DNA from 3 places in the Lysinibacillus sp. 1 U-2021 genome. Region 3 is predicted to be linked to each of the others. Evidence: riboswitches for the same ligand, from Rfam matches in the RefSeq annotation. Region 3 holds a riboswitch; each other region holds the start of a gene.

Region 1 (10,003 bases), 1.4 Mb from region 3:
CATGAGTTTTTATTTTCGAGATTATTTATTTCATAGAAAGCGAGAGGATATACATGAAACCAGTACGTATTGGTATCGGTGGGCCTGTTGGATCAGGCAAAACATCTTTAGTCGATCAATTAACACGGGTAATGCATGAACACTACAACGTAGCTGTCATTACCAACGATATTTATACAAGAGAAGATGCACAGTATTTAATCACAAACGGTGTGTTAGCAGAGGAGCGAATTATTGGAGTAGAAACAGGTGGTTGTCCACATACAGCCATTCGAGAGGATGCATCCATGAATTTTGCTGCCATTGATGATTTGAATAAGCGCTTTCCTAATTTAGATATTATATTTATTGAAAGCGGTGGCGATAATCTATCGGCAACATTTAGTCCTGAGCTCGTGCATGGCTATATTTATGTGATTGATGTGGCAGAAGGACAGGACATCCCACGTAAGGGTGGTCCAGCGCTAACGCGTTCAGATTTATTGCTAATTAATAAAACTTCGCTAGCTCCTCATGTTGGGGTTGATCTGGAGCTCATGGATCAGGACGTGAAAAAAATGCGTAGTGGACGTCCATATATTTTTGCGGATGTTCGCTCCCAAACAAATGTAGATAAGGTGGTTGAATGGATTCAGCACCATTTGTTACTTGAAGGTGCCGAAGCAGTTGAAGAAGATGTTTAACCCTAGCAAAGTTAATCATTTTGGCAAATTAGAGATGGCCTTTGAACCGAGACGGGGCTATACACGACTTGTTCATGTGTACCAGCAACCCCCATTAAAGGCCAGTCGTGAATTATACGAAGGCAATCATCCAGCAGCCACCGTTTTTATCATGGAATCCTCAGGGGGCATGGTTGCAGGAGATCGCAATGAAATTACGGTTACACTAGCGCCAGATAGTCAGGTGAAGCTAAAGCAACAATCAGCATTAAAAATTTACCCTTCTCACAATGGTGAGTTTTGTACACAAGCTATAACGGTGGAACTTGCAGAGCAGGCGAGATTAGAATGGCTCCCTGAAGTGACGATTCCATTTGAACGAGCAAAATTTCAGGTACATACAACCATTCGTATGAAGGAAAGCTCGACATTGATCTGGGGAGAAATTGTTGCTCCAGGTAGAGAAATGCGAGGAGAAATCTTTGACTATCAAACATTCCAATCCAAATACAAGATCTATGTAAAGGATACTTTGATAGCTTATGACTCGTTGCAGTTTAAGCCGGAGGAGATGAATTTTGCCAAAATCGGCTTGCTTGAAAAGGCACGCTATATTGGTTCTTTGTGGATTGTCTCTCCATCGGTTAACAAACTTCAAATAAGGGATTTACAGGATCAAATCCAACAGGAAAAGTCCCTTCAGGCGAGTGTGACAAAATTGACAGATCAAGCCATTCATTGTAGATGGCTTGCCAAGGAGCAACGAACACTTCACAAAGAAATAAACCGCATGTTCGAGTACATCGCAGCATTGCTGTAATTTCTGTTGTGATAAAGGAGATAGTAAATTGAAAAAGTTTTCCGTATTGATACTTTTGATGGTGCTAGCGGTAGTTTTTGTGGGCTGCTCGTCTAATCAAGGAGGAGAGAAACAACCGACACCTACATCATCTGCCCAGGCAAATGAGCTTGTTTTTGCCTCAGAGTCTGAGTTTTCAGGCTTAAATCCTCTTTTGGAGGAAACCAATTTAGATGCCTTTTTATTTAGAGGTCTGATGCGCTTTGATGAGCATAATGTACCCATCAATGATATTGCTCAAAGTATTAAAATATCAGATGACCAGATGATTTATACCATTTCGATTCACAGGGATGTAACCTTCCATGATGGGCACCCATTAACGGTGGACGATATTATGTTTACCATTAACAGTATTTTGGATGATGCAAACGGTTCTTATTTAAAGTCTGATTTTAGCCATGTTGTGTCAATGGAAAAGGTCAATGACATGACGATGACTATCCAATTAGATGAGCCATTTACACCGCTATTAGACAAATTAACGGTGCCAATTTTACCAAAGCATGCCTTTGAGGGGCAAGAGATGAGAACCGCTACATTTAACCAGCAGCCAATCGGTGCGGGTCCGTATATGTTTGAACAATGGGACAAAGGGACAAGCCTGACACTAAAGGCATATCCATCTTTCTTTGGCACAAAAGCTTCTATCGAGAAAGTAATTTTTAAATTTATCCCCGATAGTAATGTGCGTGCGCTCCAGCTAAAATCGGGTGAGGTCGATATAGCGTTACTAGACCCGAATCAGGTAGAGGAGCTATCGAAGGTCGAGCATTTAAAGCTATATGAGGTGGAATCAGCAGATTATCGTGGTGTTCTCTTTAATATGAAGTATCCTATTTGGCAAGACGTTGCTGTTCGCAAGGCCATTAGCTATGGGACAGATCGTGCAGGTATTGTCAAAGGCATTTTATATGGATACGGTACAGAAGCATACTCGCCGCTACAAAAGCATGCCTTTGTAAACGCCAACATTGAGCATTATAAATATGACCTTGATAAAGCAAGCGAGCTACTCGAACAAGCGGGCTGGCAACTAGCTGAGGATGGTTTCCGCTATAAGAATAATCAAAAATTAGCATTTACTATTACGGCACCTATTACTGACACAGTGCGTGTGAACATGGCTAATTATGTGGCAGAAGGCTATAAAGAGATTGGGGCAGATGTGCAAGTAGCTGCACTCGATTGGAGCAATATTGTCATTGAAGAAACAGAAGCCTTTATGGTTGGCTGGGGAAGCCCGTATGATGCTGACCATCATACGTATAGTCTCTTCCATTCTGGTGAATCCAGTCTCACAAGTGCTGGCTACAATTACGGTAGCTATAACAATCCGAAAGTGGATGCATTGCTAGAGGAGGGGCGTACAACCGTTGATCCTGAAAAACGTAAGGAAGTCTATGGGGCATTACAGGAGGAGCTAGCACAAGATCCACCATTCGCCTACTTTGCCTATGTGGATGCTGTGTATGGTATTAATCAGCAGATTAGTGGCGTCAAAGAGCGCATTTTAGGTCATCATGGGGCAGGCTTCCTCTGGAATGTCGAGGAGTGGAAATGGCATGATCGCTAAATGGATCGGGAAGCGCGTGATAATGGGGACAATTGTCCTCATTATCGTGAGCTTCCTCTCTTTTTTCATGATGCATGCGGCTCCTGGTAATCCAGCTGCAGCGTATTATGGTGGCAATGTCCAAACGTTATCGACAGCGGAGAAAGAACGCATTGAAACAGCTTTTGGTCTGGATCAACCGATACTCTATCAATATGGTGTGTGGCTCCGTGAAGCGATGCAAGGAAATTTAGGCTACTCGGCAAAAGAAGGCAGACCAGTAGCGACAATTATACAAGAACGTTTACCAAATACATTACAGCTCGTTGTTGGAACTTTAGGCATCGTAGCCATTGCCTCAACATGGCTCGGCTTACAGGCAGGCATGAAGGAGGGTTCGTTATTAGATCGCGGACTTTCCTTTGTAAGTATTGCTAGCTCAGCCATTCCTCCATTTTGGCTTGGCATTTTATTCATCATGGTGTTCTCTGTACAACTAGGCTGGTTTCCTTCATCGGGGATGAAGGATGTACGAGGGGATGGCGGCCTTGTGGACCGACTATACCATATGGTTCTTCCTTTATCGGTCCTTGTACTGGCACATGTAGGGGTATTCGCACGTTTTTTACAGGAAAATGTGAAGGCAGAGAAGCATCGTTATTATGTAGAGGTGGCACGTGCCAACGGAGTACCAGAGCGAGCTATTCGTAGGATGATTTTACGCAATGCCATTATTCCATATATCAATTATGTCGGTGTGACCATCCCATCATTTTTTGGAGGATCCATCGTGGTTGAAACATTATTTGGCTGGTCAGGCTTAGGTCAGCTTTTAGTGAAAGCAGTGATGGTAAAGGACTTTCCTGTGCTGATGGGTGCCATTTTAATCACTGGCGTAGTAGTCGTTATCTGTTTATTTGTGATTGATGTCCTCATGATTTGTCTCAATCCCCGCTTAAGAAGAGGGGGAATCGTATGAGAAAAGAGCAAAAAATGCTCATCTTTTGGCTAGTGATTCTTGGTCTTTTAGTAGGCTTCACCCTATTTTCCTCATGGTTAGTGCCTTTTGAGCCAAACGCGATGGATATGAATCATATTTATGAAGCACCTAATGGAACACACCTCCTTGGCACAGATCAGCTAGGTAGAGATGTTCTTTCCCGCCTACTCGTTGGTGGTAGAGTGACCCTTTTTATCGCTACGTTATCGGTTGTTCTATCCAGCATAATTGGCATTATCTATGGCGGTATAAGTGGCTATTTCGGTGGAGCTATTGATGCAGTGATGATGCGTATACTAGAGGCATTTTTAACAATTCCATCTTTAGTGATTGTGCTTGCTCTTCAAGCGATTATGCAAGGAAGTGTATGGCGCATGGCAATGATTATGGGGTGCACAGGCTGGTTTGTCACTGCCCGTATCGTGCGCTCTGAATTTATCCGGTTGAAGGAATTAGAGTTTATCCACATGGCGAAGATGTTTCGCACGCCGCTGTGGAAGATTCTTTTTCGTCATTTATTGCGTAATAGTCTTCCCGCCATTTTTGTCGTGACGATATTTAATTTTGCTGGTGCTATTTTTACGGAAGTATCCTTAAGCTTTTTAGGTATCGGTGTTCCACCGTCCATTCCATCGTGGGGGACGATGCTCTATACTGCACAAAATGATTTACTTGTCGGGGCTTGGTGGATGGGCCTTTTTCCTGGGATGTTCATTTTCGTAACGATTTTATGCGTGCAAGCTATTGGTAGTAGATTTAAGCAGAGAGGGGGACAGACCCATGTTTAAAATAGAGAATGTTACTGTTCGAATAAACGAAAAATTTATATTGAATGATCTCTCGTTTACGGTGCCAAAAGGTCAGATTACCGTGATGATAGGTGAAAGCGGTAGTGGAAAAAGCACCATGCTCTCTGCCATTCTAGGCATGCTTCCAGCGCAAGCAACAGTTGAAGGCTCAATCTTTTTTAATGGAAGAAATATAGTGGAATTAGCAAAACAGGATCAAGCTGTACTACGCCAAAGGCACTTCTTTACGATTTTTCAGGATGCTGCTAATAGCTTTTCGCCAACGCAAAAAATGAAACAGCAATTGTATGGATTAACTGCCTTACGGATGGGGCAGACAAAGGCAGTATTTCTAGCTGAAATGAAGCATATTGTACAGGATTTACATTTACCAGCAGATGTGTTGGAGCGCTATCCCTTCGAGCTTTCTGGAGGAATGCTACAACGCTGTATGCTTGCCTGTGCTCTTTATCTGGCGCCAGCTGTTTTATTAGCGGATGAACCAACCTCTTCCTTAGATATGCTACATCAACAGGAATTTATTCAACAATTGAAAAGGCTTCATACACAGCTAGAAACAACCGTACTCTTAATTACCCATGATTTAGATGTAGCTGCTTCCATCGCGGATTTTATCCTCGTCATGAAAAATGGAGAAATTGTGGAGCGAGGGCGAGTAACAGAAATCTTTGAGCAGCCTAAGCATCCATACACTAGTCAGCTAGTTGCGCATCATTTTTAGGAGGAGGTGTGGGCTTTGATACTTCAGGTTCACAATATTTGTAAAAGCTATCGAAAGGGACGCCCAATATTAAATCATATTCATCTTACTGTAGGAAAAGGGGAAATAGTCGGCTTAGTAGGAGAAAGTGGCAGTGGCAAAAGCACATTGGCCAAAGTAATTATGCAGCTAGAAGCTCCTGAAAAAGGGGCAGTATACTTTCAACAGCAACCAATAACCAAGCATCGTCGCGCAGCTTTTTATGACAACTGCCAGATTATTTTTCAAAATGCAACAGCCTCTTTAAATCCCATGTGGACTGTAAGGGACCTATTAAGAGAGCCGCTTCAGCATAAGCAACCTATAACGGACACCTATTTACAGACCATGCTGGAGAAGGTCAAGCTACCAACAGATATCTTACATGCCTTGCCCTCTGAGCTAAGTGGCGGAGAAAAACAACGAGTTAATTTATTACGATCCCTTTTGGTCGAGCCACAATTAATCGTATGTGATGAAATTATTTCAAGCCTAGATCGCTTGATTCAACGAGAAATCGTTGATTTATTAAAGACCTTGAATAAAGAAAGGGCAATGGCCATTCTCTTTATCTCTCATGACTTAAAGGCTGTTTCCTATTTATGCGATCGCATTTATGTGATGAAGGCTGGAACCATTGTTGATGAGAGCAACAAAGAGAATAACGGCTTTACCTTCACGGACAGCTATGCAAAAATGCTGTTTCAGGCAATGGATCATTGATTTGGCAAAACACTTCCTTTGAATGGGAAGTGTTTTTTTATGAGTGAACGAGCGCAGCTCATTTTTCAGTGAACTCCTCAGATATTGTGTAGATCGTATGCGTATCCTCGACATGCATCAAACTACTGTTTTGCCCTTTATCACCTAACCAAAGATGATAGCGATATTTGTTTCCTGCCTTGTCCACTATTTGTCCATCATATTCTGGCGAAGCCATATTGACAACACCCTCGTTTTTGACTGTTGTTGCAATGGCTTGTTGGAATAGTGTAAGTGATTCTTCATCCGTATATTCTTTAAAAAAATCAGTGTTCACCTTGTTAAATTTAGCACCAATAGAAATGCTGACCTTAGCTAATTCATCATCTGGTTTTTCATTACATCCTAGTAAAACAACGGCTAGTAGAGACACTAAGGCAGCTATCATTATTCGCAACCACTCACCCCCTCTATAGGCTAAATAATACCACCATTTCCTGTCGTAGCTCTCACTTCTTTGTAATACATTAAATAAACGAGAGCGAAAGGGGACAGATAGTGGGCTTATTTGATGGATTGATCGGCAATGCAAGCGAGGTGAATTTAGAAAAACTACAGGAGGAGGTCCATAATTTATTAATTCCAAACGAGACAGTCAAGAACGCCTATAAAATTATTAGAGACACGTTTATTTTTACCAATAAACGATTGATCCTCATTGATAAGCAAGGAGTGACTGGCAAGAAAACAGAGTATCATTCCATTCCCTATAAAAATATCGTTCATTTTTCAGTCGAAACAGCTGGAACATTTGATTTAGATGCAGAGCTTAAAATATGGGTGTCTGGCAGTCCATTACCGATTCAAAAAAACTTCAATAAGGCGACAAATATTTATAAGGTGCAAAGCGTCTTAGCACAGTATGTTTTGGGGACGTAATGAAGATGCTAATAGTACGTGTGCACAACCCAAAGCCCGCAGATTTGCGAGGCTTTTCTGTCGTGCCAGGAAGGGGGCGGTGTAACGGATTTTAAATCGGCTTCATGATTACGGTAAGCTCGAAAATACTGTCAAGTGTAAATAAGAGCGCCTTGCCGAGACCTTATTCAAATACAATCATTTCTCCGACTTCTTTAAACCCGAAGCGTTTATAAATATTTTTTCCATCCTCTGATGCCTGTAAGACTACGGGCTTTTGCTTATCGATTGTTTGACTGAGTAGGAATTGAAACATCTCACTGCCATAACCCTTGCCCCTATACGCATCTTTTGTCATCACATCATAAATCCCATAGCTATGTTTACTGTCGATTAATAATCCCGTAGCGATAGGTACTTCCTTTATACAACCAATAAACATGCGGGCATTTGATGCTAGTTTTTCCTGTGAGAATTTATGAAAGTAAATTTCTAATGCATCTCTTTCTGCTGTTTCTCCAAATAAACTTAGAAAAACTTCCTTATATTGTAGAAGATCTTCCTTGTTACTTACTTCTGTGATGGTAAGATAATTGGAAATTCGTGGACCTGTGTGAAGTGTATGGTCAAGCTTCATCATCATATTTCGTTCAGCTTCCTGTAAATTGCAGTCTTTTATCAGTTGTAGCCAATCATCGCTTAGATAGTTGGCATCCACCCACGTGCTGAAGGGAAGTTTATTCACAATGAAATGATTAATCCTTTGTTTAAGATGATTTTCCTTATGAATTATAGGCGATTTCGCTACTAACAAATTAAATGTATCAGTTGGAATATTTGTATTGGCTATGACAAAATGAGCTTCCTCTATAATTTGTCCAGAAACGGCTCGAGTAAATAGTTTCATTTTTTCCTCTAAATTACTCGTTACTAATTGTTGACTTGTTTTCATATTTTTCATCCTTCCACTATTAGAAGTACACTATCTTTCATTATAAAGTCAATGAAAGATAAAAAATACGCAGTTCACCTTTTTTATATCCCCCTATAACTTTATTAGTAGTTTGGAAAATATTATGATATTTGACTTTAGAAAAACACTACTTTACAATTGATTTTAGTAATCTAATAGGAATGTGGAGTACACTCGATTCCTATGACAACTGAATAGCGTGTAGTAAGAGGTGTAAATTGCGTGCAATTTGCTTAAAAGGGAAGTCGGTGTGAATCCGACACTGTCCCGCAACTGTAAATGTGAGCGACTTTTCAGCAACCACTGTCAAATGACGGGAAGGAGAAAAGAAGCGATGATCATGAGTCAGGATACCTGCCTGTTACGAGTACACACCATAAACCTACGAGGAATAGGAGGTGGCATGTTGACAAAACAGAATGCTCTGTTCGTCACAGTACGTCAAACGCCCATAGTAAATGAAAGGGTTCACCATCGAACTCGTTCACACATACTTAGGGTTTGTTTGGCATTGTGTGATGAAAGAAGATAAAATGAAGGATTTCCTCAAAAGTAGGGAGTCCTTTTTGTTTTGAAAATATGTACGCAAAGGGGATGCACGTATGACAAATATTCATGTAACGACAACGTTGGAAACGCCTTATGAAGATCTGAACATTTGTAAGCAACCACGCACAGAAGTTGCCAAGAAAGCGAAAACAAGAATGGTGGTCGAGTCTCTGATCGATCAATTATTAGCAACGAAGCTGATTCGTAATGATCGCTTCTTTGAGCAAATCTTATATAATAAAGAAATTATTTGGATACAAAATGGGGATGTGGACGGTCATCTTTTAGCGAAAGCAGCCATAGCAGATGAACTAAAAACAAAGACGAATAGTTTTATGATGTACATGCCGACCAATCCGATTGTCTATGAGGTCAAAGGAGAAGCGTATCACTTAATTACGCGCATTGATTCTACACGCGCAAAGCCCAACCTCGACCGTCTATCATTGGAGCCCAAGCCTGTTTTAAGTGCCGCTCGTGTCAATGACTTATTATGCTCGATTGTCATGCGCTTTTACGAAACATATTTATATGATTTAGCATCTCATCATGACAAACTCATTGCATTTGTGCAGCAGGAATATGCCCAATTTATTGAAGCGGTGCAAGCGTTAAATGATTATCATTTCAACTGGCATCCACGTGGCAACGGTCACGAGCTTTTACTGCAATTAATTGATCATCTACAACTATTAAAAAGTCAACCTGGTAAGGTACTCATTGATTTTACGAACAAGCATGACTATGTAATAGTTGAACCCGCATATTTGTTGGACAATCCAACAAAGAAAGCTGTCGGTGCACTATAAAAACAAGCCCTCCATTTTTTGGAGGGCTTGTAATATCTTATGGCAGGGTAGAGATATATTGATGCCCAAGCAAGAAATACCCGCGCTAGAGCGATGGATACCCGCGGAAGCCGAGGAAATACCCGAAGCGAGCAGGCTCATCCCATCCTACAGGCAATGCATGGCTGCCTGTGCTTCTTGCCATGGAACCGAATATCCTTTGCCCTTAGCACAAAAGATACTAGAGGAACTATACTCAGGGTCGGCATTTCTATCGTAGCCAAACTGTGCAATCACATCCTCTGTATTATGGCACACATCATAGCCATCAAATTGGAGTGTGAGTGCACCTTTCCCATTTGTATAGGCGGCAAAGGTTGTACTGTAGCTCATTAAAGTGGCAACAGGTGCACGACCTGTTAGGATAACATCCGTTTCGGATAAAATCG
Region 2 (10,003 bases), 1.2 Mb from region 3:
GCCCCGCGAAATTGCTTTTCCTGCCGTTAACATCATCTTTTTTCAACAATATGTCATGCTTTCATTTCACTCAAAGACGTAGGCAAATTGATTATAGATTTTCTACTATTTTAGTTACTTGTTAGATTTACCTATGCATTAATAGGCAAATAAATAGACCCTATCGACGTATATCTCATATCTTAATAATGAACTACAACTTATCAAAACAGGAGGTAATAACATGTTTCAACGAAGACGCCATCCGGCAAAAGGTCCACACTGCTGTCCGCCACAAATGATGCCCATGCAATATGATCCACCACAATTTTTACCACCAGAGCAATATGTACGCACAAATTATATCCATACAGTTGTTCCACACGTACAACCTGCACATGTTACAACAGTGAACAAACATATGATTGATCATCAGTATTATTTCCCATGCACAGAATCTGTCGTGAATGAATGCTGTGAAACACATACAATGTGCGGTATGCCACCTAACCCTTGCCATATGCCACACCATCATAAACATATGCGCTAATACTAAAATAACGATGGGGTTATCATATGACCTCATCGTTCCTAATATGTTCAGAAAAAAACCGAGTACCCTTTATCAGGCACTCGGTATCTTTATGATTAATACATTTTTAAATATTGATCGCGTTCCCATTGATGAACAGTTGTACGGTACATATCGAACTCGATTTCTTTTGCTTCTTTAAAGTTTGCATAAATATGCTCACCTAATGCTTCCTGTGCTACTTGATCTTTAGCAAGTAATGTTAGTGCATCATCAAGTGCTGCAGGTAGGTTTTCAATACCATTTGCTTGACGCTCTTCTTCCGACATCACATAGATGTTGCGGTTAATAGCAGCAGGTGGTGTTAGGCTTTGACGAATACCTTCAAGACCTGCTTCTAAAATAACAGCCATCGCTAAATATGGGTTTGCAGAAGGGTCTACAGAGCGTACTTCAACACGAGTTGAAAGGCCACGTGCAGATGGAATACGAATTAATGGTGAACGGTTTTGTGCAGACCATGCTACATAACATGGTGCTTCATAACCTGGTACTAGACGTTTATAAGAGTTAACTGTTGGGTTTGTTACAGCTGTGAAACCTTGTACGTGTGCAAGAACACCCGCCATGAATTGCATAGCTGTTTCAGAAAGACCTAATTCTGTAGATTCATCATAGAACGCATTTTCTTTGCCTTTAAATAGTGACACGTTAAAGTGCATACCAGAGCCCGCTTCACCAAATAGTGGTTTTGGCATAAATGTAGCGTGTAAGCCATGTTTACGAGCGATTGTTTTAACCACTAATTTGAATGTTTGGATGTTATCACACGCAGTAACAGCATCCGCATATTTAAAGTCGATTTCGTGTTGTCCTGGAGCTACCTCATGGTGTGATGCTTCAATTTCAAAGCCCATTTCTTCTAGCTCTAACACGATATCACGACGGCAATTTTCACCAAGGTCTGTTGGCGCTAAATCGAAATAACCACCATGGTCATTTACTTCTAATGTTGGTTCGCCTTTTGCATCTAATTTGAATAAGAAGAATTCTGGCTCAGGCCCTAAATTGAAGCTTGAGAAGCCCATTTCTTCCATTTTTTTAAGAATTCGTTTTAGGTTGTTACGTGGGTCACCAGCAAACGGTTCGCCTTTCGCAGTGTATACATCACAGATAAAACGTGCTACTTTCCCTTTTTCAGAAGTCCAAGGGAATACTACGAAAGTATCAAGATCAGGATATAAATACATATCAGATTCTTCGATTCGAACGAAACCTTCAATAGATGAGCCATCAAACATCATTTTATTTTCCAGTGCTTTGTCTAATTGACTTACAGGAATCTCAACATTTTTGATAGTGCCAAGAATATCTGTAAATTGTAAACGAATAAAGCTTACGTTTTTTTCTTCGATGAGACGTTTAATGTCCTCTTTTGTGTATTTACCCACAGTTTTCCACACTCCTATAATTTGTCTAGCTTTTATGTTTACCCTACCCTATTTATTAATAGAATCGAGATAAATCCCCTCTTCGGATGGACGATTTTTGCATGCGCTGTGCTTGACGCATTTCTTCGCGCATAATTTGGCGTAATTCTGAATCACTTAAATCTTGCTCATCAGTTGTTGCAACAGGATTTTTCTTTTTAGCAAATATTTTTTTAATCTTCGCCATATTCATACCCTGTTCTAAGTAGTCTTTAACCTCAAGCAATATATCGACGTCATTTAGTGAAAACATACGTCGATTGCCTTCTGTTCGGTGCGGCTCAATTAAATGGTGTTCTTCATAATAACGAATTTGTCTTGCCGAAAGCTCTGTTAATTGCATCACGATACTCATCGATAATAACGGCATAGTTCGTCTAATTTCACGACTCATTTAAGTCCTCCTCCAATACCCGCTTATCATATAACGAATTTTTTTTACTGTCAACCAACCATGTAAGGTTATCTAACATGAATGGCACTATTTTTTTCAATCTGATTAAAAATTGTAAAAAACTCTTCATATTTAGGCTTTATCTATTGTCTTGTTATGCTTTTTGAATGGCTTGAACCGCACTGCATATAGCAAATTTAACGTGTTCATATGTTAGTCCACCCTGGATAAATGCTGTATATGGCGGTCGTATTGGGCCATCCGCTGTTAGCTCAATGCTGGACCCCTGAATAAATGTTCCAGCCGCCATGATGACATCATCTTCATAGCCTGGCATATAGGCTGGTTCAGGAGCATAATGGGCATTTATCGGTGAGTTCGCTTGTATTTCGCGACAAAAGTCAATCATTTGCTGTGCTGTTTGAAAAGATACTGATTGAATTAAATCTGTACGCTTCGCATGATAGCTCGGAGTAGTACTCATGCCAATTTCATCGAGCATTGCAGCTGTAAATATCGCCCCTTTAAGTGCTTGCGATACAACATGGGGTGCCAGGAAAAATCCTTGATAAAAATCACCTAGTGTATTTAATGTGGCCCCCGCTTCTGCTCCAATACCTGGAGAAGTCATACGATAGGCACATTTCTCCACTAAATCTGCTCGGCCAGCAATATAGCCACCAATTTTAGCCAAGCCTCCACCTGGATTTTTAATGAGCGAGCCTGCCATTAAGTCAGCACCGACCTCTGTAGGTTCCTGTGCCTCTACAAACTCGCCATAGCAGTTATCTACAAAAATAACAGCTTTCGGGGCTATTTTACGTACCTTTACACACATATCTGCAATTTCTTCTATTGTAAAGGATGGACGTGTTGCATAGCCTTTTGAACGCTGAATCGCGATCATTTTGGTTTGTGCTGTAATAGCAGCCTCGACACCTGCCCAATCAATAACCTGATTATCTAGTAAATCCACATGTCGATAACCGATTTTATAATCTTTCAGTGAACCTGTATCTTTTTCACCACCATCGACAATGGATTGCAATGTATCATATGGCTGACCAGAAATATAAAGCAGCTCATCACCAGGACGTAAAATACCGAATAGACTAAGCGTAATTGCATGTGTCCCTGAAATAATTTGTGGTCGAACTATGGCTGCCTCTGCACCAAATACTTCTGCATAAACACGCTCTAGATTATCCCGTCCCTCATCATCATAGCCATAGCCGTTTGTTGGATGTAAATGATAATCACTTACTTGATGCTTTCTGAAAGCTGCTAGCACCTTCTGCTGATTGTAGAACGCCATTTCTTCTACCTTGGCATGATAAGGCCGAACTTGTTCCTCTACTTTTTCCGCTAACGATAGCGTTTCTGTTGATAACTTTGATGTAAACGTCATTCTTTCTTCTCCATTTCATAATGTCTCGCATTTCAATCAGTAAGATTTATTGACTATCTAAATTGACTTCAATCACTCTAGAATTCCCTAACCAACTACTGTTATATGAACGCTTTTGACGAATGTTTTTCTTTATTTTAATCACATTTTATCAATTTGTATGTGCACCTGTAAAACTTGCCTATTGTTTCTAAGGGCATTTTACGCTAAGCTAATGTGCGGACTCATTTCAAGAAGCGTATTTAATGACCGATTTTGGCTATTAAATTCATAGATTCTGTTACGTAAAAAGTCTTTTAACTTTTAAAAAAGTTTATTTATTGATAGAAGGGGTGAAAGGGATGGCTTGGGAGGTTTTTAGTATTATAGGAACAATTGCCTTTGCTATTTCGGGGGCAATTATTGCCATGGAAGAAGAATACGATTTATTCGGTGTATATATACTTGGTATTGTGACTGCTTTTGGTGGAGGAGCTATCCGAAATTTACTCATTGGACTACCTGTCACAACACTTTGGGGACAGGATATGATGTTTCAAATAGCGCTTGCTGCGATTACGATATTCTTTATTTTTCCCCATCATCTGATTCAACATTGGCATCGTTGGGGTAACTTCACAGATGCGATTGGCTTATCAGCATTCGCAATTCAAGGCGCACTCTATGCTGTCAAGCTTGATATGCCAGTAAGCGCAGTCATTGTAGCTGCTGTTTTGACAGGTTCAGGTGGTGGAATTGTACGAGATTTATTAGCTAGAAGAAAACCATTAGTTCTCCGTGATGAAGTTTATGGGGTTTGGGCAGCTCTTGCTGGATTGTTAATCGGCTTCGAGGTTTTTACAGGGGATATTTTCCTTTATATTTTATTCGCAGTAATTACAGCTTTACGTATTCTTTCCTATATGATGAAGTGGCGCTTGCCATTACGAAAATTAAATCGTGCATAAATACCATTCAGCCAATGACCAAAAATTAAGTCATTGGCTGTTTTATTGTTTTTATCTTTTTAACAACTGCATTGATTCTTCTAAAGTCACCATGTTTTTCATCATCGAGCAAGCTGCATCTAAAATAGGAAAGGCTAAGGCTGCTCCAGAACCTTCGCCTAAACGCATATTCATGTGCAACATTGGTTCAATGCCTAGTAAGGCAGCGGCAATTTTTGCCCCTGGTTCCTCTGAAGCATGGGAAGGAATGATATAATCGATTACTTTTGGTTCGAGCTTATAAGCAATGAGGGCGGCTATAGTCGAAATAAATCCATCAATGACAACGGGTTTACAATGGACTGCTGCGCCAAGAATAATACCTGTCATCGCCCCTATCTCTAACCCTCCAACCTTAGCCAGAACATCAATAACATCATTTGGATTAGGCTTATTTAAGGTAATTGCTTTTTCAATAACTGCCGCTTTATAGGCAATGCCTCCTTGGCCTACTCCTGCACCAAACCCCGTTACTTCGATAGGGTTGCATCCCGTCAAAACAGCTAATATCGCAGCACTTGGTGTTGTATTGCCGATGCCCATTTCTCCAGTCCCAAGTACATCAGCACCTTTTATGATTTCCTCAGTGGCCACACGGATTCCTACTTCTATCGATTGAATGGCTTCTTGTTTGGTCATAGCGGGACCTTGTGCCATGTTATCTGTACCATATTTAATTTTATGAATAAGGACACCTGCATCAAGTGGAATATCTCCTTTTACCCCAACATCTACTGTGACCACCTTTGCATTGGTAATGCCAGCAATCGCACAAACGCCTGTACCCCCCTTAGGAAAATTTAATGTTTGAAAGACCGTAACATCTTGTGGATTCGTGGTTACACCTTCCTCGCAAACACCATGATCTGCAGCACAGACAATCATCACTTTTTTGTCGACCATCGGATATAATTGTCCTGTTATACCAGAGAGCTGTACGGCAAGTGATTCTAGTTTACCCAAGCTACCTGGGGGCTTACAAAGCGCATCAATCCGCTTTCTGGCTTGCTCCATACTTTTCATATCAGCCCCCTGAATGTTTTGAATCGTGTCTTGTAATAATTGCATGATTATTTCTCCTCTCGTTCTCATTAAGACAAAATAAAAAGTCTGTAGTTTATTGTCATGACAAATAAACTACAGACTTTTCCATCATCTATATCTTCTAAAGCATGTAGGCAGGTCTCCTGGCTCAAGTTCAACACCTCATAGTACCTTCCCAGCAATTTGCTAGTGGCATACACTATGAAATTCCCTTATACAGTGGCGGGTCCGCTAAAGCTTTTCACTTTATTCCCTATTCTCCCTAGTGGGCACCTATTGCTTTTATGTAATTATGTTAAATCTACTTTACAACTTTTTTAGTGTCAAGAGGAAAAAATTTTTTGAGTGTTAACTTAGTAACACTACCTATTCAAACAATATAGGCTTATCAAGAGCTTGTAACAACTAATGAATCCCTCTCATTCACTTGATGCTTATCAACTTCAAAAATTTTATCTGCTTCACTTATTAAAACAGGGTGATGAGTAACCAATATAACAGTCTTTTGTTTTTCTTTATTTAAATATAAAAGTAATGTTTCTATATTTATTTGATTGTCTTTATCAAGCGCAGAAGTAATCTCGTCAAACAAATAGATATCCGCATCTCTTAGAAGCGATCTTGCTATTGAAAGTCTTTGCTGTTGCCCAGTAGATAATTCAAGCCCGTTATGCCCTATAAGAGTTTCAAATTTATAGTCCAACGTTTCTATATATGAATAAATGTTAACCATTTTACAAATTTGAATTAATTCTTCGTCCGTTGCATTCGGCTTTGCTAATAACAAATTTTCCCTTATTGTCCCTGTCATTATAAAATGCTCTTGCGTTACCAAACATACCCTTTTTCTATAAACATCAATAGGAATATATCTAATATTTTGATTGGATAGAAATATTTCACCCTGATAATTAATGTATAAACCTGATAATATATTCAATAATGTCGATTTACCTGATCCGCTTTCTCCCTTAATCAATACAATTTTCTTCAAAGGTATTTGGAGATTTATATTTTCTAAAACTGGAGATAATGCATTAGTATAGGTAAAGCTTACATTCCGTAATACTATTTTATCTTTTCTAAAATGATGCGAAGAATTTACATAGTCAGGTACTTCTAATTTCTTTAGATGATATTTATTGTCTTGCATTAAGTTTTTTACTCTATTTACAGACACAATTGCTTCTTGTAAAAATGAATTTAGTTGAGAAAATCTTAAAAATGACTGACTAAAGTTATTGGCATAGGTAGTGAATGCTATTAATACTCCTAACGTGAGGCTTCCTTTATAAATAAAGTAGGCACCTATAATAAGGATAATCAAATAACTTGTAAAGTTTATTAATTCTATTATTGATGCTGATTTTATACTTAAACGCATTTTATCAAGAGTATTTTTGTATAATAAGGTAATTTTCTTTTGATAGTTATCTATTGCGTTTGTCTCAGTATTAAATATCTTAAATAATTTAAATGATGACAGTAATTCTCCCAAATAGGTTAAATAAGAATCTAAATCTTCTTTGATGGCAGTATCCATCATCCTTATTTTTCTTCCATAATATTTAAAAATGATAAGTGCTAAAGGACAAGCTATGAATAAAATACTAGCTAAAATAAAATTAAGATTTATCAATATTACTAACACAATTATTATGCTGATAAAATCTACAACAATATTTAAAAACTCTGATACTACTTCAGAAAATGCCTTTGTATCATTTTCTATTTTATTCATCAGTTCACCTTTTGCTTTTAATTGATACTCATCCATGTCCATAGCCATGATTCTTTTTATTATCTTTAACTTAATATCCATTTGTAGATAGCAGGCAAATTTCGTTAAATAATATTTTTGGATTACTTTAAAAAATAAATTAAAAAGAAACAAAAAAGCCATAAACACTATAATTATGAATGCTGAATTGAGGTCTTTTACTGTTATAGAATCAATAAATTTACCAAATAAAAGGGGGTGTACTATACTTAAAATCATAGAAATGCCCATCAAAATATTTACTTGAAATAATTTTGCTTTGTATGGCTTTGTATACTTAAATACCTCACCTAATATTTTCATGAAATAATACTCTGTCTCCCTAATTTAGTTAAGGTTTTCTTATAACCTTTTGATATACAGATAAGCATTTTTCGGTTCTTCCTGTAATATATGTAGAAACTTTTCCATATACGGATCTTTTTCATTACTTATGAACAAATTTTCTACTGACTTCTTTTTCGCCTCACTAAAGAGCATGCTTTTATTTGTGTATATAACCTTTTGCTCAATTGTTCTTTTTAAAACCTCATAGCAATTAGTTTGTTCCTTGTTTTCCCACTGTTCATTCATTAATGTATTTATCATGTCTTCTGTAATATTATAGCCATAGTTAAATTCAAAAAATTTATTAGAATACGGGCGTATTTCAATGATGTCGCCAGAGCTACTAATAATATTTTCTAAACTATTGTTATCTGGAAGGCTAAAAACCCTCGTTATTTTCAGCGTGTGATACGGAATGTTGTTGACACCAAAGCTCTCCATTATTTGAGTAATGTCTTTATAAACATTCGCATAATTCTTCATTTTTTCTATACTTACACCTTTGTATTGGACAGTAAGCCCGTTATATTGATAATTTTGATAAGGCTTATTTGACAGCTCTTCTTCTTTATATCCATTATAAAAATGTAAGCTTAATAGAACGAAAAGCATCATACTGGTCATAATTCCAGCAACCCACTTTTCCGTTTTATTGGTGGCCTTCCTGCTGAATAAAATCGCGAACGATATAGAACACAAACAAACGGATAAAACACCTATAACATTTAAGTAATGAATAAAATCTGGATACATAAAGTTAAGAGTTGGAGCTAAATATTGAATCGTTTCTAGTCTATAACCATGCATTAGCATTAATAAAAAATAAATGATGACAATTAAAATTATAGACACTGCTTGACTTTTAAAAATTGTTGCCATCAAAAATGGAATGGATATAGTAAATAGCTGAAAAATAAAAACGATAAGTAGAATTTTATATATTGGTGTCTCTACATATACAAACTTTACAAAACCAACTAGTAACATAATTGCAGGGGTGGTCAGAATAAAGCTGAAAACCCATTGCCATAATAAAAGCTTTCCATTCGATATTGGGGAAATCATTAAAATTTTCTCTACATGATATCTTTGATGCAAAGTTATAATTTGAATCGTTAATACACTTGAGAAAATCCCATATAAAGGAATCAATGCTTGAGCATCACTGACTGTAAAGAAATACTGAGAGATACATAATAGAATGACGATAGCATAATAAGTCAACAAATAATCACTTCGTAAGACCACTTTCGACCAAAATAAAAAGATATCTCTCATTTGTCATTCACCCTTCTTTTAAATAGCAACACATTTCCAAACATAAATAGTATGCCAATACTTAGAAAAATACCTCTCTTTACATTAAATAGCAGGTCAGTCATTTGATGTTGTATAAAATCAGGATTGAACCATATAGAAAAATAAGGAGAATTTAAATAAATGCTGAATACCAAATATATTATTAGTAAAATGTGTAGATATACAGTACGTTTCAAATAAAAGGAAATGAAAAAGCTAAAGGTAATGCTGTAGAAAATAGAAAGGAAGACTTGAAACAATGTAATTAATAGAATGCTAATAGGAACTTTATTTACATAAAATATAAAAAAAACTACGTAGAAGAAAAATAGATACACTGAAACAAAAAGAATAACTGCTACGATTTTTCCAACTATATACATCGACCTATTTGTCAATTTTAGTAGGATGACTGCTCTTTCAAAAGATTGAAGATACCCCTTCCAAACATATGAAACCATACTCGGTATTAAAATAAGTAAAAATACCATTTGTAATTGAAGTGTTCCATACCATTTTTCAATAAAAGTTTCCTGAGTGTCTAAGTTATTCATGATAATTGGAAGAACCAACATTATTAGTATAAGAATGACGGAAATAGCTCTACTTTTTATGAGTCTTTTTAATTCAAAGTTTATTAGAAAAGGTAATTCTCTCATATGGATAACTCTTTTCTATTTATATAAATATATGCATCCTCTAGAGTAGGCTCTGTCGATATACTTCCTTGTAATGGACTATCTGCAATGTAACGAATCTCAATA
Region 3 (10,003 bases):
GCTATTTTACTTTTTCAAACGTTTTTTAACCTCTTCTTTTTCTTCTTCATTAAGAGAAAAATCTACGATAGAGCGTCCCAACATTAATAACATGATAAACATTACTCCTGTACCAACAATTAAATAAATCATTGTAAATACTTTAGAATAAGCCGTTGTTGGATATAGTCCTGTTTCGACTCCAGTTGGAATTAAGCTCACTACAGCAAAATACATGGCATCCAACCAATACCACCCTTCTGTCCCCTTATAGAATAGAGTTCCTGATAGAATGATTAAAAATAGTGTAGTAAATAATGAAAGGAACTGTGGACGTTTAAAGGACCTCCACAAACCTTTTCCTAATCTTTTAGCAGATAATATAAATGACAACATCCCATTCTCCTTTATCTAGTTAAACTTTAACTTCGTTTTTTACGAAAACGTCAAAAGGTAGAGGAGACAATCCCCCTACCTTTTAATGATTATTGAATGAGTAGCTGACTAAGATTGGTAAATATTTTAGCTGCTTGACCTCTTGTTGTGACAGCCTCAGGTGAAAATTTGCCTCCATCCCCTGTCACGATTCCTAATTCATACAGCATTGTGATGGCTCGTTTGGTTTCTGCATTATATGAAGCAACATCTACAAATGGCACATTGCCTTTTGCAATATACGGCTGATTAGATTGCTGTTCATAGGCGCGATGAATCATTAAAGCTAATTGAGCCCGTGTCACAGGGTGTCCGGGCTTAAATTTCCCATCTGTTCCTTTAATAAGACCATGTACATATGCTGCCGCAATTTCTGATTGGGTTGCTGCATCATAATTTGTGATATCAGTAAATGGTGCTTTTTCTTCTGTAGTTAAGCCAAGACTTCTTACAAGAATTGCTGCAGCTTGGGCACGTGTTACACTACTCTCAGGCCTAAATGTTCCATCTGTATAGCCATTCATTAAACCTGTATTTGCGGCTTTTTGAATATAATCTTTTGCCCAATGATTCTGTGTATCTGTAAAGCTAACTGTTCCTTTCGTAGTGAACGTTACTGTAGGATTTTGAACACTTTCATTACCAGCAGCATCAATTGCTTTGATAGATACATTGTAGCTTGTATTTTCTATTAAATCTGTGAGCGTAATCGTAGTAGTGTCTGCATTTAATGTTGAAGTTAATTTTCCATTCACATAGACAAGGTAATTTGCTATGCCTACATTATCTGTCGCTTCTTGCCAGTTAACCTTAACAGTTGTACGATTTTTTACATCTACTCCAATAGCCTGCGTGACATCCCATAAAGAGCTTGTTTTAATGATTGGTAAAAATGCTTCATTTGCTACCGCTAAATAACCAGCTTCACTTAAATGAATATTTTCAGGGTTTGGTAGATAGTTGGCAACATCTTTTGCAACAACATCATATGTAGGAACAAAAATAGCGCCCGCTTTTTCAGTAGTTGTTTTGATTGTTGAATTCAATGTAGCTAATAACAGATTAAATTGTTTTTGTAAGTTCTCACTATAGTATGGGAAGGAATTATAATAGCCCATTACATATACTTCAGCTTGTGGATTAATCTTTTTGATTTCAGATAGAATAGTAGCAATGTTCGATACAGCTTCTTTAGTAGCTTTTATGATAGCCACCGTGTCAATTCCCGTTGCTTGGGATTCTTTTAATATTGGCAATAGATCATTTGCCCCAGCTGTTAATGTGATGATTTCAGCTTCTTTAATAGAAGCTCGTAACTTTGCCTGTTCCTCTGTATAGCCAAAACCAGTCACTGTTTTTGCCACATCATTTTGTAGATCAGCTAAAATATTTTTAGTTGTGTAGCCTGACATAGCAAAGCCCTTATTAAAGGAAGTAAGGAAGCCGTCTTGTTGTAATGCCTGTGCAATAAAATCGGTATAGCCTAATCCAATTCCACCAACTTCATTCATCCCATGTGCTAATGAATCACCAAGTGCCACATAATCAGTTTGTACAACCCAACTTGGTGCTATATGGTCACCCTGCCCTTCCTCTGCACTAGCTGCTACAGGTATAGCTAATTGCAAAGCCAATACACTTGAAGCTAAAAAACGAAATTTCTTTGATAATCGCATTTACTCTCTCCTCTACTTATAAAATAGTCGTTGTTTTCACTATTTTACTAGAGGAATGATAAAAATAGGTTAAATTACAACAATCTTTTTGAAATATTTCATTTTTTATCTAATCAACCTGTATCTTTCCATAAATCCCACCTCCACCAACTTCAATGGCTAATTGACCCGTTCTCGCTAAATCGATTAATTGGGCTAGTTTATGTGGTACAGTTTGTTCAAGCTGGTCGATTGTTACACGATGCAAAATATTCATTTCTGTACCAAATGCCTCGATTAAACGTTCCATCATTTTAGGACCAATACCTGGAATAAAATCAAGTGGTATCTGATGAATGTAAGGTGGTCTATTTCGTTTATTGGGAAAGTCTTCAGATAGCTCCTGTATACGGGTAGCTACTCCCTTTATAATTTGAGTACTCCCACATTCTGTACAAATGGTAGCCTCTTTACTTAGCTGTTGACTACATTTTGCACAAACTGTTTGATGATATTTACCAAGCAAAGGATTTAGGCCATAATTGGCTATTACTGCTCGTCCCTCTTGCTCATGCAGGGCCATTTTTAATTCTGTAAAATTTGCTTCTGCTAATCGTAACTTTTGATATTCTCGTGCCAATTTTCCAAGCGAATGTGCATCAGAATTGCTAACGAATGTATATGCTTGTAATTCTTTAATATGACTTACCATATTTGTATCAGAGCTTAAACCTAATTCAATGCCATCAATAAGCTCCGGATCAAAGACTTCAGTTAAACTTCGACGAACCCCTTTGCCAAACAAGCTTTTAAATGGTGTAAATACATGTGCAGGAATAAAAATACCTCCTAATTCATGCACCTTTTGCTGCAAGGTCTTGCCATCACAATAAATACGCTGTGAACTTAAATGGATATTCTTCATATGTTGTGACATCCATTCTGAGAACAGCTTCATGAGCTCTAGTGTAGGAAAGTAAGCAAGCACATGAATAGGACCCTGACAATGTTGATCATAAATTTCGATCTCTGATCCGGGAATTAAAGTCGTTTCCTGAAATCGCAGACCACCTTCTTTAAGTTCTTGCAGTTCTCCTTGTTCAATCATCCTCACCATTTCTTCGATTACTTCAGGTGAGTGACAGTCAATGATCCCAATGATGTCTAATCCCTTTCTTGCACTAGCCGTCTCTAAAATTCGTGCTAATGTTAACGTTTTACTGCCAGTAATTTTCACTGCCCTTCCACTAGAAGTACGTCCAATATGAATATGTAAATCAGCATAGAATTCATTCAATTCAAACACTCCTTTAAATACATTCTATAAAACGAAAATACCTTACATTACTGCAAGGCATTTCTCACTTCATTATGATGGATGATTTGTAGTAGTGCTATTATTTGACTCAAAAGCGCCAGAACCGTGTGATGGTGTGGAGGAAGCATCATAGGCAACTAATGTTACACCAATCTTTTCTTCAAGCTCATTAATTTTTTCTAGTTGCTGCGGGTCTAATTGTGCAAACTTAATTTCTTTCATGGTTATCAATCCTTTCAATTATACAATTCCCCGAAATATAGAAAATATACTCTTACGCATAATTGTGGAATGACAAACGAACATTGGATAATAAAAATGACTGATAATCAGTCATTTTTATTGACATTATTTTTCTTATTCTATAACATAATAATTAAGTAAGGCAAAAGTGAGGGATTGCATGTCAAAAGAAGAAAAAATTATTCAAGCTGCCATTGAGGTTTTTCGAGAAAAAGGTATAGAAAAAACAAAGGTTTCAGATATCGTTAAAGCTGCTGGGATCGCTCAAGGAACATTTTATCTTTATTTCCCATCACGCCTTTCTGTTATGCCTGCTATTGCAAAAAATATGGTAGAAAGAATTATTGCTACCTTAGATGAAGGTATTTCAAGTCATAAGCCCTTTGAACAGCAACTTGAAGAGGTTGTGGAAATGATTTTCTTAATCACGAAAGATTATGGAGACATCGTTGCACTTATTTATGCAGGTATTGCGCAAACTGAGCATTTAAAAGAATGGGAAAATATATATGCACCCTATTATGACTGGATGAGTCATTTCTTACTATCTGGCCAGCAACAGGGAATGATACGTGATTCAATTGACCCAACACGTTCTGCTAAACTGATGATTGGTCTAATTGAATCTGCTGCTGAACAAATTTATTTATTTGATGATAGCAAGGACGAAACAATGAAATTGCTCAAGCTTGAGCTTATAGACTTCCTATCTCACGCACTTGGCCTACGTCACCCATAAAAGTGACGTTCTCTTTTACCTCAAAAATGACTGAATGTCAGTCATTACATTGCCTAATAGAAAGGATTTTATTGATGAAAAAAGAATGGATGTACGTCGTTTTAACAAGTTTATTTGAATTGCTTTGGGTATTTGGCTTTAACGTAGCAAGCTCATGGTGGCATTGGATAATTATTGTGACAATCATTGCTATAGATTTTCATTTCTTATCGAAGGCTTGTGAGAGCTTACCTACTGGTACAGTCTACGCTATTTTCGCCGGAGCAGGTGCAATCGGTACCACATTAATGGATATTTTCATTTTCGAAGGAGAATTTAATGCCGTTAAAGGACTGTTCATGATTATTTTATTATTAGGTGTGATTGGTCTAAAATTAGCGGATAATTCCTCTAAAGAGCAGGTGCAAACGAAAGGAGAGAATGTATAATGGGTTGGGTACTTATTATCTTAGCTGCATTGTCTGAAATTATAGGTGTGGTTGGCTTACGCTTCTATAGTCAGTATAAAACATTACGAAACTTAATGTTATATATTGGTGGTTTTGGTGTGTCCTTTGCCCTTTTATATACATCCTTCAACTATTTGCAGTTAAGTATTGCCTATGTTGTTTGGGTAGGAATTGGTACTGTTGGAGCTGTACTCGTAAATATCATTTTCTTTGGCGAATCCAAAAATCTATCACGTATTATCAGTATCATAGCAATTATCATAGGTGTAGCAGGCTTAAAAGCAGTATCTTAATGGCTTTACAATATAGGACGCCACCCTTAAATCGGAGGCGTCCTGTATTCATTTATTTAAAATGGCATGACGAAGAAGGATGGGAGTAATTAAGATAAAAATTCATAAATACCATCTGCAATAAATGCTGCAGGACCACGCATCCAGATATGGTCATTGTCAGCCCATCGTATGGCTAAGTCACCACCACTAAGTTGGACTACTATTTCTTCCCCCTTCTGACAAAAACCATTTAATATAGCAGCCACTACCGCTGCACAAGCACCTGTCCCACATGCCTCTGTTATACCCGAACCTCGTTCCCAAACGCAGCATTTTAATGCCTTCTCATGAACAACCTCTACAAACTCAACATTGCAGCGATAAGGAAATCTCATATCGTTTGCTATAATACCGCCTAATGTTCTTAATGGTGCTTGCTCGATCGCATTCACAAAAACTACAGTATTCGGATTGCCCAAAAACAAAGCAGTTACCATAAGAGACTGTTGGGGTAAAGGAAATATCTCATTGATGACAAGCTCATTTGGGTTTCCTAACATCGGAATGTCTTTGCGCAATAAGAGAGGTTTGCCCATATCGACAATCACTTCTATTACACGATTGTCTTGCACCACTACCTGTGCCAGCATAATCCCGGATTTCGTTTCAATCGTAATTAGCTCTTGTCGTACAATATGACGTTCAAAAATATACTTAGCAACACAGCGAAGACCGTTACCACAATTTGTCCCCTCAGATCCATCTTTATTAAATACACGCATACCACAGTCAGCAATTTTAGAGGGTTGGATAATAATCAATCCATCTGAGCCAATACCAGTATGGACATTGGCCATTTTTTGAGCCAATACACAAAAGATATCTTCCTTGTAATCATGTTGGAAAAGATCAAGATAGATATAGCTGTTGCCAATACCATGCATTTTCGTAAAGGCTATTTGCATACAGTCACTCCTTAAAGGATGTTTTATGTATCTAATAGAAGATGACACTTTTCTATATTTGGCTAAACCCCTTCGTGAACTGTTCAGGAACATATGTAAGATACGGCTTCCCTGTCATTGGATGGATTTGAATATCCGCAAAAACACCAAATACATCTTGCAGCACTGTTGGCGTAAGTACTTCCTCTGGTGTACCATGACAAACTATTCGCCCTTGCTGTAAAACGTAAATTTGATCGCAATACATAGCAGCAATATTCAAATCATGTAAAGCTGCTACTACGGTTAAATGCAAAGTCTGAATTAAATCCATAAGTTGAAGTTGATGTTGAATATCTAAATGATTCGTCGGCTCATCTAATATTAATATCTGTGCTTGTTGAGCGAGTGCCCTTGCAACCATGACACGCTTTTTCTCGCCACCAGAAAGCGAACTAAAGCTTCGTTTCTCTAAATGCGATATGCCCGTTTGCCTAAGAGCCTCTTTAACAATTTGAAAATCTTTCTCTTGATCAAGCTCTAACAGCTTTTTATGTGGGGTTCTTCCCATACTGACTAAATCATGCACAGTGAAATCAAATAATACGGGTGTCTCTTGGCTTACAACAGCCAAATTTTTCGCAATTGCTTTACTTGATTGCTTTAATATATCTTGCTCATTTAATACTACCGATCCACTTTCAGGTTTTAGGAGACGATACATATTTTTTAACAATGTTGATTTTCCGCTCCCATTAGGACCAATTAATCCAACAAATTGCTTTTCTTTTATTTGAATGCTTACATCATGCAGTATACGCTGATCGTAAATGGAGAATGATATTTGTTTCGCTTCTAATGTCATGGAAGTTAATCTCCTTCACCGAAAGAATAGTTGTTACGACGGAGAAGCCAAATGAAAAATGGTCCTCCACAAAAAGCTGTAATAATACCAATTGGCATTTCCTGAGGAGCAATAATAATTCGAGCAAAGGCATCTGCCCACACTAAGAATATTCCACCTATTAAAGCACTGATAGGTATTACGTATTTATAGTTTGAGCCCACAATTAAACGCACAATATGGGGAATAATTAATCCCACAAATCCTATAGAACCACTAACTGCGACAAGCACACCTGTTAATAGAGATACTAGTAGTATTAACTGAATACGGAATTGCTGAAGATTAACGCCTAATGTCACTGCCGCCTCTTCTCCTAGTAATAATAAATTTAAATTGCGATAGTGTAGCCACAGTAGCCCAAATACAATAAAGAATACGAAAGCTGGAATCACAATATTATTCCATTTGGCTCCAGCTAAACTACCTAGCATCCAAAACATAACAGCCTTTAAGGCCCCTTCTTGCTTTGACATCATTAAAATAAAGTTAGAGATAGCCGTTAAGATAAAGGACACAGCCATGCCTGCCAATAGCAAGCGGAAAATAGAGACACGTCCCCCAACACGTGATAAGAAAAAGACAAGTGCAATGGCAAGTAATGAACCAAGGAATGCGGATACTGAAAGAGCGTAAATACCTAAAAATGAAAAGGCTCCTAAAATAATCACAGAAGTAGCGCCGACAGCTGCCCCTGAAGAAATCCCTAGAATATACGGGTCTGCAATAGAATTACGTACTAGTGCCTGAATGGCTGCCCCTGCAATAGCTAACCCCGCTCCTACTATCGCTGCTAGCAAAACACGAGGTGCTCTTATTTGCCAGATGATGATTTCCTGAGAGCGACTCCAATCTTGCTCGATCGAATTTTGTATAAAAGGAATTTTAGAAAGAATAACTTTCCATACATATAGCGGTGTAACTGAAACTGAGCCAACCATTACAGCAAAGGTCATTGAAACAATTAATACCATGAAAAGTACGAAGGAAAATAACATAAATTTTTTATTCATCTGTTTTAAACTCCTACTGAATATATTGATGAATGAAGCAATAAAAAAAGGTATCCCATGCGAAAATGCGCATAGAAATACCCTAGATTAAACAAAGTCAGAAAAATATCCAGCTATTGTCCGTATTGCTTGCATCCTCGTGGGCATTACAGGTATTACTAAATGGCAGGTCTCCTGGCTTCGATTCACTATCCTATAATTGCCTTCCCATTCTTAAACAGTGGCAAATCATATTATAGGATTCCTCGTTACAGTTGCGGGACAGCGTCGGACTTCCACCGACTTCCCTTTTAAGTGACATTTAAAAATGTCACACCAATAGTATTTGAAGTTATAAAATGGTGACGGTTCTATCATACATTTTTATAGATAGATAGTCTACTTCAATTTAATTCAGCAATTGAGTTAACTTAAATAAACAATAAGGTTGACACAAATACATTCGTTTTTTACACTAGCAGTAATAACTTATAAAGCGAGGTGAAATTCATGGCAACTGTTACACAACATAGTCACCATAAGTTAAGAACTGTTGACATTACCTACATTGGGTTATTTTCAACGCTAATGATGGTGGGTGCTAATATCACTTCCTTTGCACCTTTTATGGTAGTTGGTGGTGTACCCATTACGCTTCAAACCTTCTTTGCAATTTTAGCAGGGCTTATTCTTGGTAGTAGAAAAGGTGCGCTCGCCTGCACAATTTATATGTGCGTAGGATTGGCAGGAGCCCCTGTCTTTGCTCGTTTCGGTGGTGGAATTGGCCAAATTTTAAGCCCTACCTTTGGGTTTATTATTACATTTATATTAGCTGCATTTGTTGCAGGATTGATCGTAGAACGAAGCGGGACAAAGAAAAGTTTTATCGTAGCTGCTTTGGTAGCAACGGCTATAAATTATTTGATAGGAACAAATTGGATGTTTTTTGCCTATAAGCTTTGGGCAAGTGCGCCAGAGAATTTTTCATATAAGCTCGCTTGGCTTTGGATGATTCCTCCACTACCAAAAGATATTATTTTAGCTATTTTTGCTGGTATCTTCGCCTATAGATTACAAAAAACATTGAAGATTATGCCCATTCAATAGTATATCTCCCCCTACTTGTGCTAGATATTTTTCATAGGTCATATCCATCGTTTCTGCACATTTATTTGCTACCTTAAGAGCAAATAATGAGGAGGATATCATATGAAATTCAATAAAAGATGGTCAGTCGGACTATTATCAGTGGTCACTCTAATTAGTTTAACGGCTTGTACAGAGGAGCAAACAAAACCTGCGTCCACTTCTAATGAAACTGCTGAAAAAATGGATCATTCTACAATGAACCATTCAAGTTCTGGCCATGTACCAGTAACGTTAAAAAATGCTGAAAACCCGAAATTTCCTGTAGGGGGCACAGCCATTATTACAGATGGACATATGGAAGGTATGAAAGGAGCCGAAGCAACAATAGTAGGAGCCTATCGTACAACTGCCTATGTTATTTCCTATGAGCCTACATCTGGTGGAAAGCGAATAGAAAAGCATAAGTGGATAATTCATGAAGAATTAATTGACCCACAAGAAGCACCACTGGCACCTGGAACAGAAGTAAAAACGGACGCAACACATATGGAAGGTATGGAAAATGCGACTGTCCTTATTGACGAGGCTGTGCAAACAACTGTATATATGGTTGATTATACTTCCACTACAAGTGGTGAAGCTGTAACAAATCATAAATGGGTAACAGAAGAAGAGCTTAGTTCAAAATAATAGAAATAACCTCTACCTTCAATTCTGGTAGAGGTTAATTTCTAGCTTTTATGTTCCATTTGCTTTCTCTTTGCAGACTTATGCCATTTATAGCCGATGCCCCAAACGGTTTGCAAGTAATCATCCGCCGGAAAACCACTTTTTCTTAATTTTTCTCGTAAATTACGTACATGTGAATCGATGGTACGATCTTCAATCGTTACATCAAATCCCCAAACGGCATGGATAAGGTGTTCTCTAGAAAATGCTCTATTTTGATAATCTAAAAATAGGGCGAGCATGGCAAATTCC

The links. Region 3 has a riboswitch for cobalamin ahead of QH639_RS02910 (FecCD family ABC transporter permease). Riboswitches for the same ligand answer to the same signal wherever they lie in the genome.
Region 1: linked by a shared signal. The riboswitch ahead of QH639_RS21745 (hypothetical protein) and the one ahead of QH639_RS02910 (FecCD family ABC transporter permease) in region 3 are both predicted to bind cobalamin.
Region 2: linked by a shared signal. The riboswitch ahead of cobT (nicotinate-nucleotide--dimethylbenzimidazole phosphoribosyltransferase) and the one ahead of QH639_RS02910 (FecCD family ABC transporter permease) in region 3 are both predicted to bind cobalamin.

The regions. Positions count from the first base shown of each region.
Region 1 covers NZ_CP123966.1:4,106,259-4,116,261, reverse strand. Annotated here, with positions in the region: gene QH639_RS21800 (urease accessory protein UreF) at 1-36, shown strand, start outside; gene ureG (urease accessory protein UreG) at 54-683, shown strand; gene QH639_RS21790 (urease accessory protein UreD) at 676-1,482, shown strand; gene QH639_RS21785 (ABC transporter substrate-binding protein) at 1,511-3,097, shown strand; gene QH639_RS21780 (ABC transporter permease) at 3,087-4,055, shown strand; gene QH639_RS21775 (ABC transporter permease) at 4,052-4,864, shown strand; gene QH639_RS21770 (ATP-binding cassette domain-containing protein) at 4,857-5,606, shown strand; gene QH639_RS21765 (ABC transporter ATP-binding protein) at 5,622-6,347, shown strand; gene QH639_RS21760 (YhfM domain-containing protein) at 6,406-6,774, opposite strand; gene QH639_RS21755 (PH domain-containing protein) at 6,885-7,265, shown strand; gene QH639_RS21750 (GNAT family N-acetyltransferase) at 7,429-8,196, opposite strand; cobalamin riboswitch at 8,410-8,593, shown strand; gene QH639_RS21745 (hypothetical protein) at 8,820-9,575, shown strand; gene QH639_RS21740 (elongation factor G) at 9,723-10,003, opposite strand, start outside.
Region 2 covers NZ_CP123966.1:4,351,710-4,361,712, forward strand. Annotated here, with positions in the region: gene QH639_RS23215 (CotD family spore coat protein) at 224-529, shown strand; gene glnA (type I glutamate--ammonia ligase) at 628-1,962, opposite strand; gene QH639_RS23225 (MerR family transcriptional regulator) at 2,018-2,395, opposite strand; gene QH639_RS23230 (methionine gamma-lyase family protein) at 2,550-3,803, opposite strand; gene QH639_RS23235 (trimeric intracellular cation channel family protein) at 4,145-4,750, shown strand; gene cobT (nicotinate-nucleotide--dimethylbenzimidazole phosphoribosyltransferase) at 4,802-5,857, opposite strand; cobalamin riboswitch at 5,950-6,125, opposite strand; gene QH639_RS23245 (ABC transporter ATP-binding protein) at 6,222-7,916, opposite strand; gene QH639_RS23250 (ABC transporter A family member) at 7,956-9,218, opposite strand; gene QH639_RS23255 (ATP-binding cassette domain-containing protein) at 9,895-10,003, opposite strand, start outside.
Region 3 covers NZ_CP123966.1:542,008-552,010, forward strand. Annotated here, with positions in the region: gene QH639_RS02865 (ion channel) at 7-375, opposite strand; gene QH639_RS02870 (S-layer homology domain-containing protein) at 465-2,090, opposite strand; gene QH639_RS02875 (endonuclease Q family protein) at 2,200-3,366, opposite strand; gene QH639_RS02880 (hypothetical protein) at 3,439-3,609, opposite strand; gene QH639_RS02885 (TetR/AcrR family transcriptional regulator) at 3,791-4,369, shown strand; gene QH639_RS02890 (DMT family transporter) at 4,444-4,797, shown strand; gene QH639_RS02895 (DMT family transporter) at 4,797-5,111, shown strand; gene dapF (diaminopimelate epimerase) at 5,201-6,058, opposite strand; gene QH639_RS02905 (heme ABC transporter ATP-binding protein) at 6,111-6,902, opposite strand; gene QH639_RS02910 (FecCD family ABC transporter permease) at 6,908-7,954, opposite strand; cobalamin riboswitch at 8,102-8,289, opposite strand; gene QH639_RS02915 (biotin transporter BioY) at 8,444-9,040, shown strand; gene QH639_RS02920 (YdhK family protein) at 9,143-9,712, shown strand; gene QH639_RS02925 (response regulator transcription factor) at 9,754-10,003, opposite strand, start outside.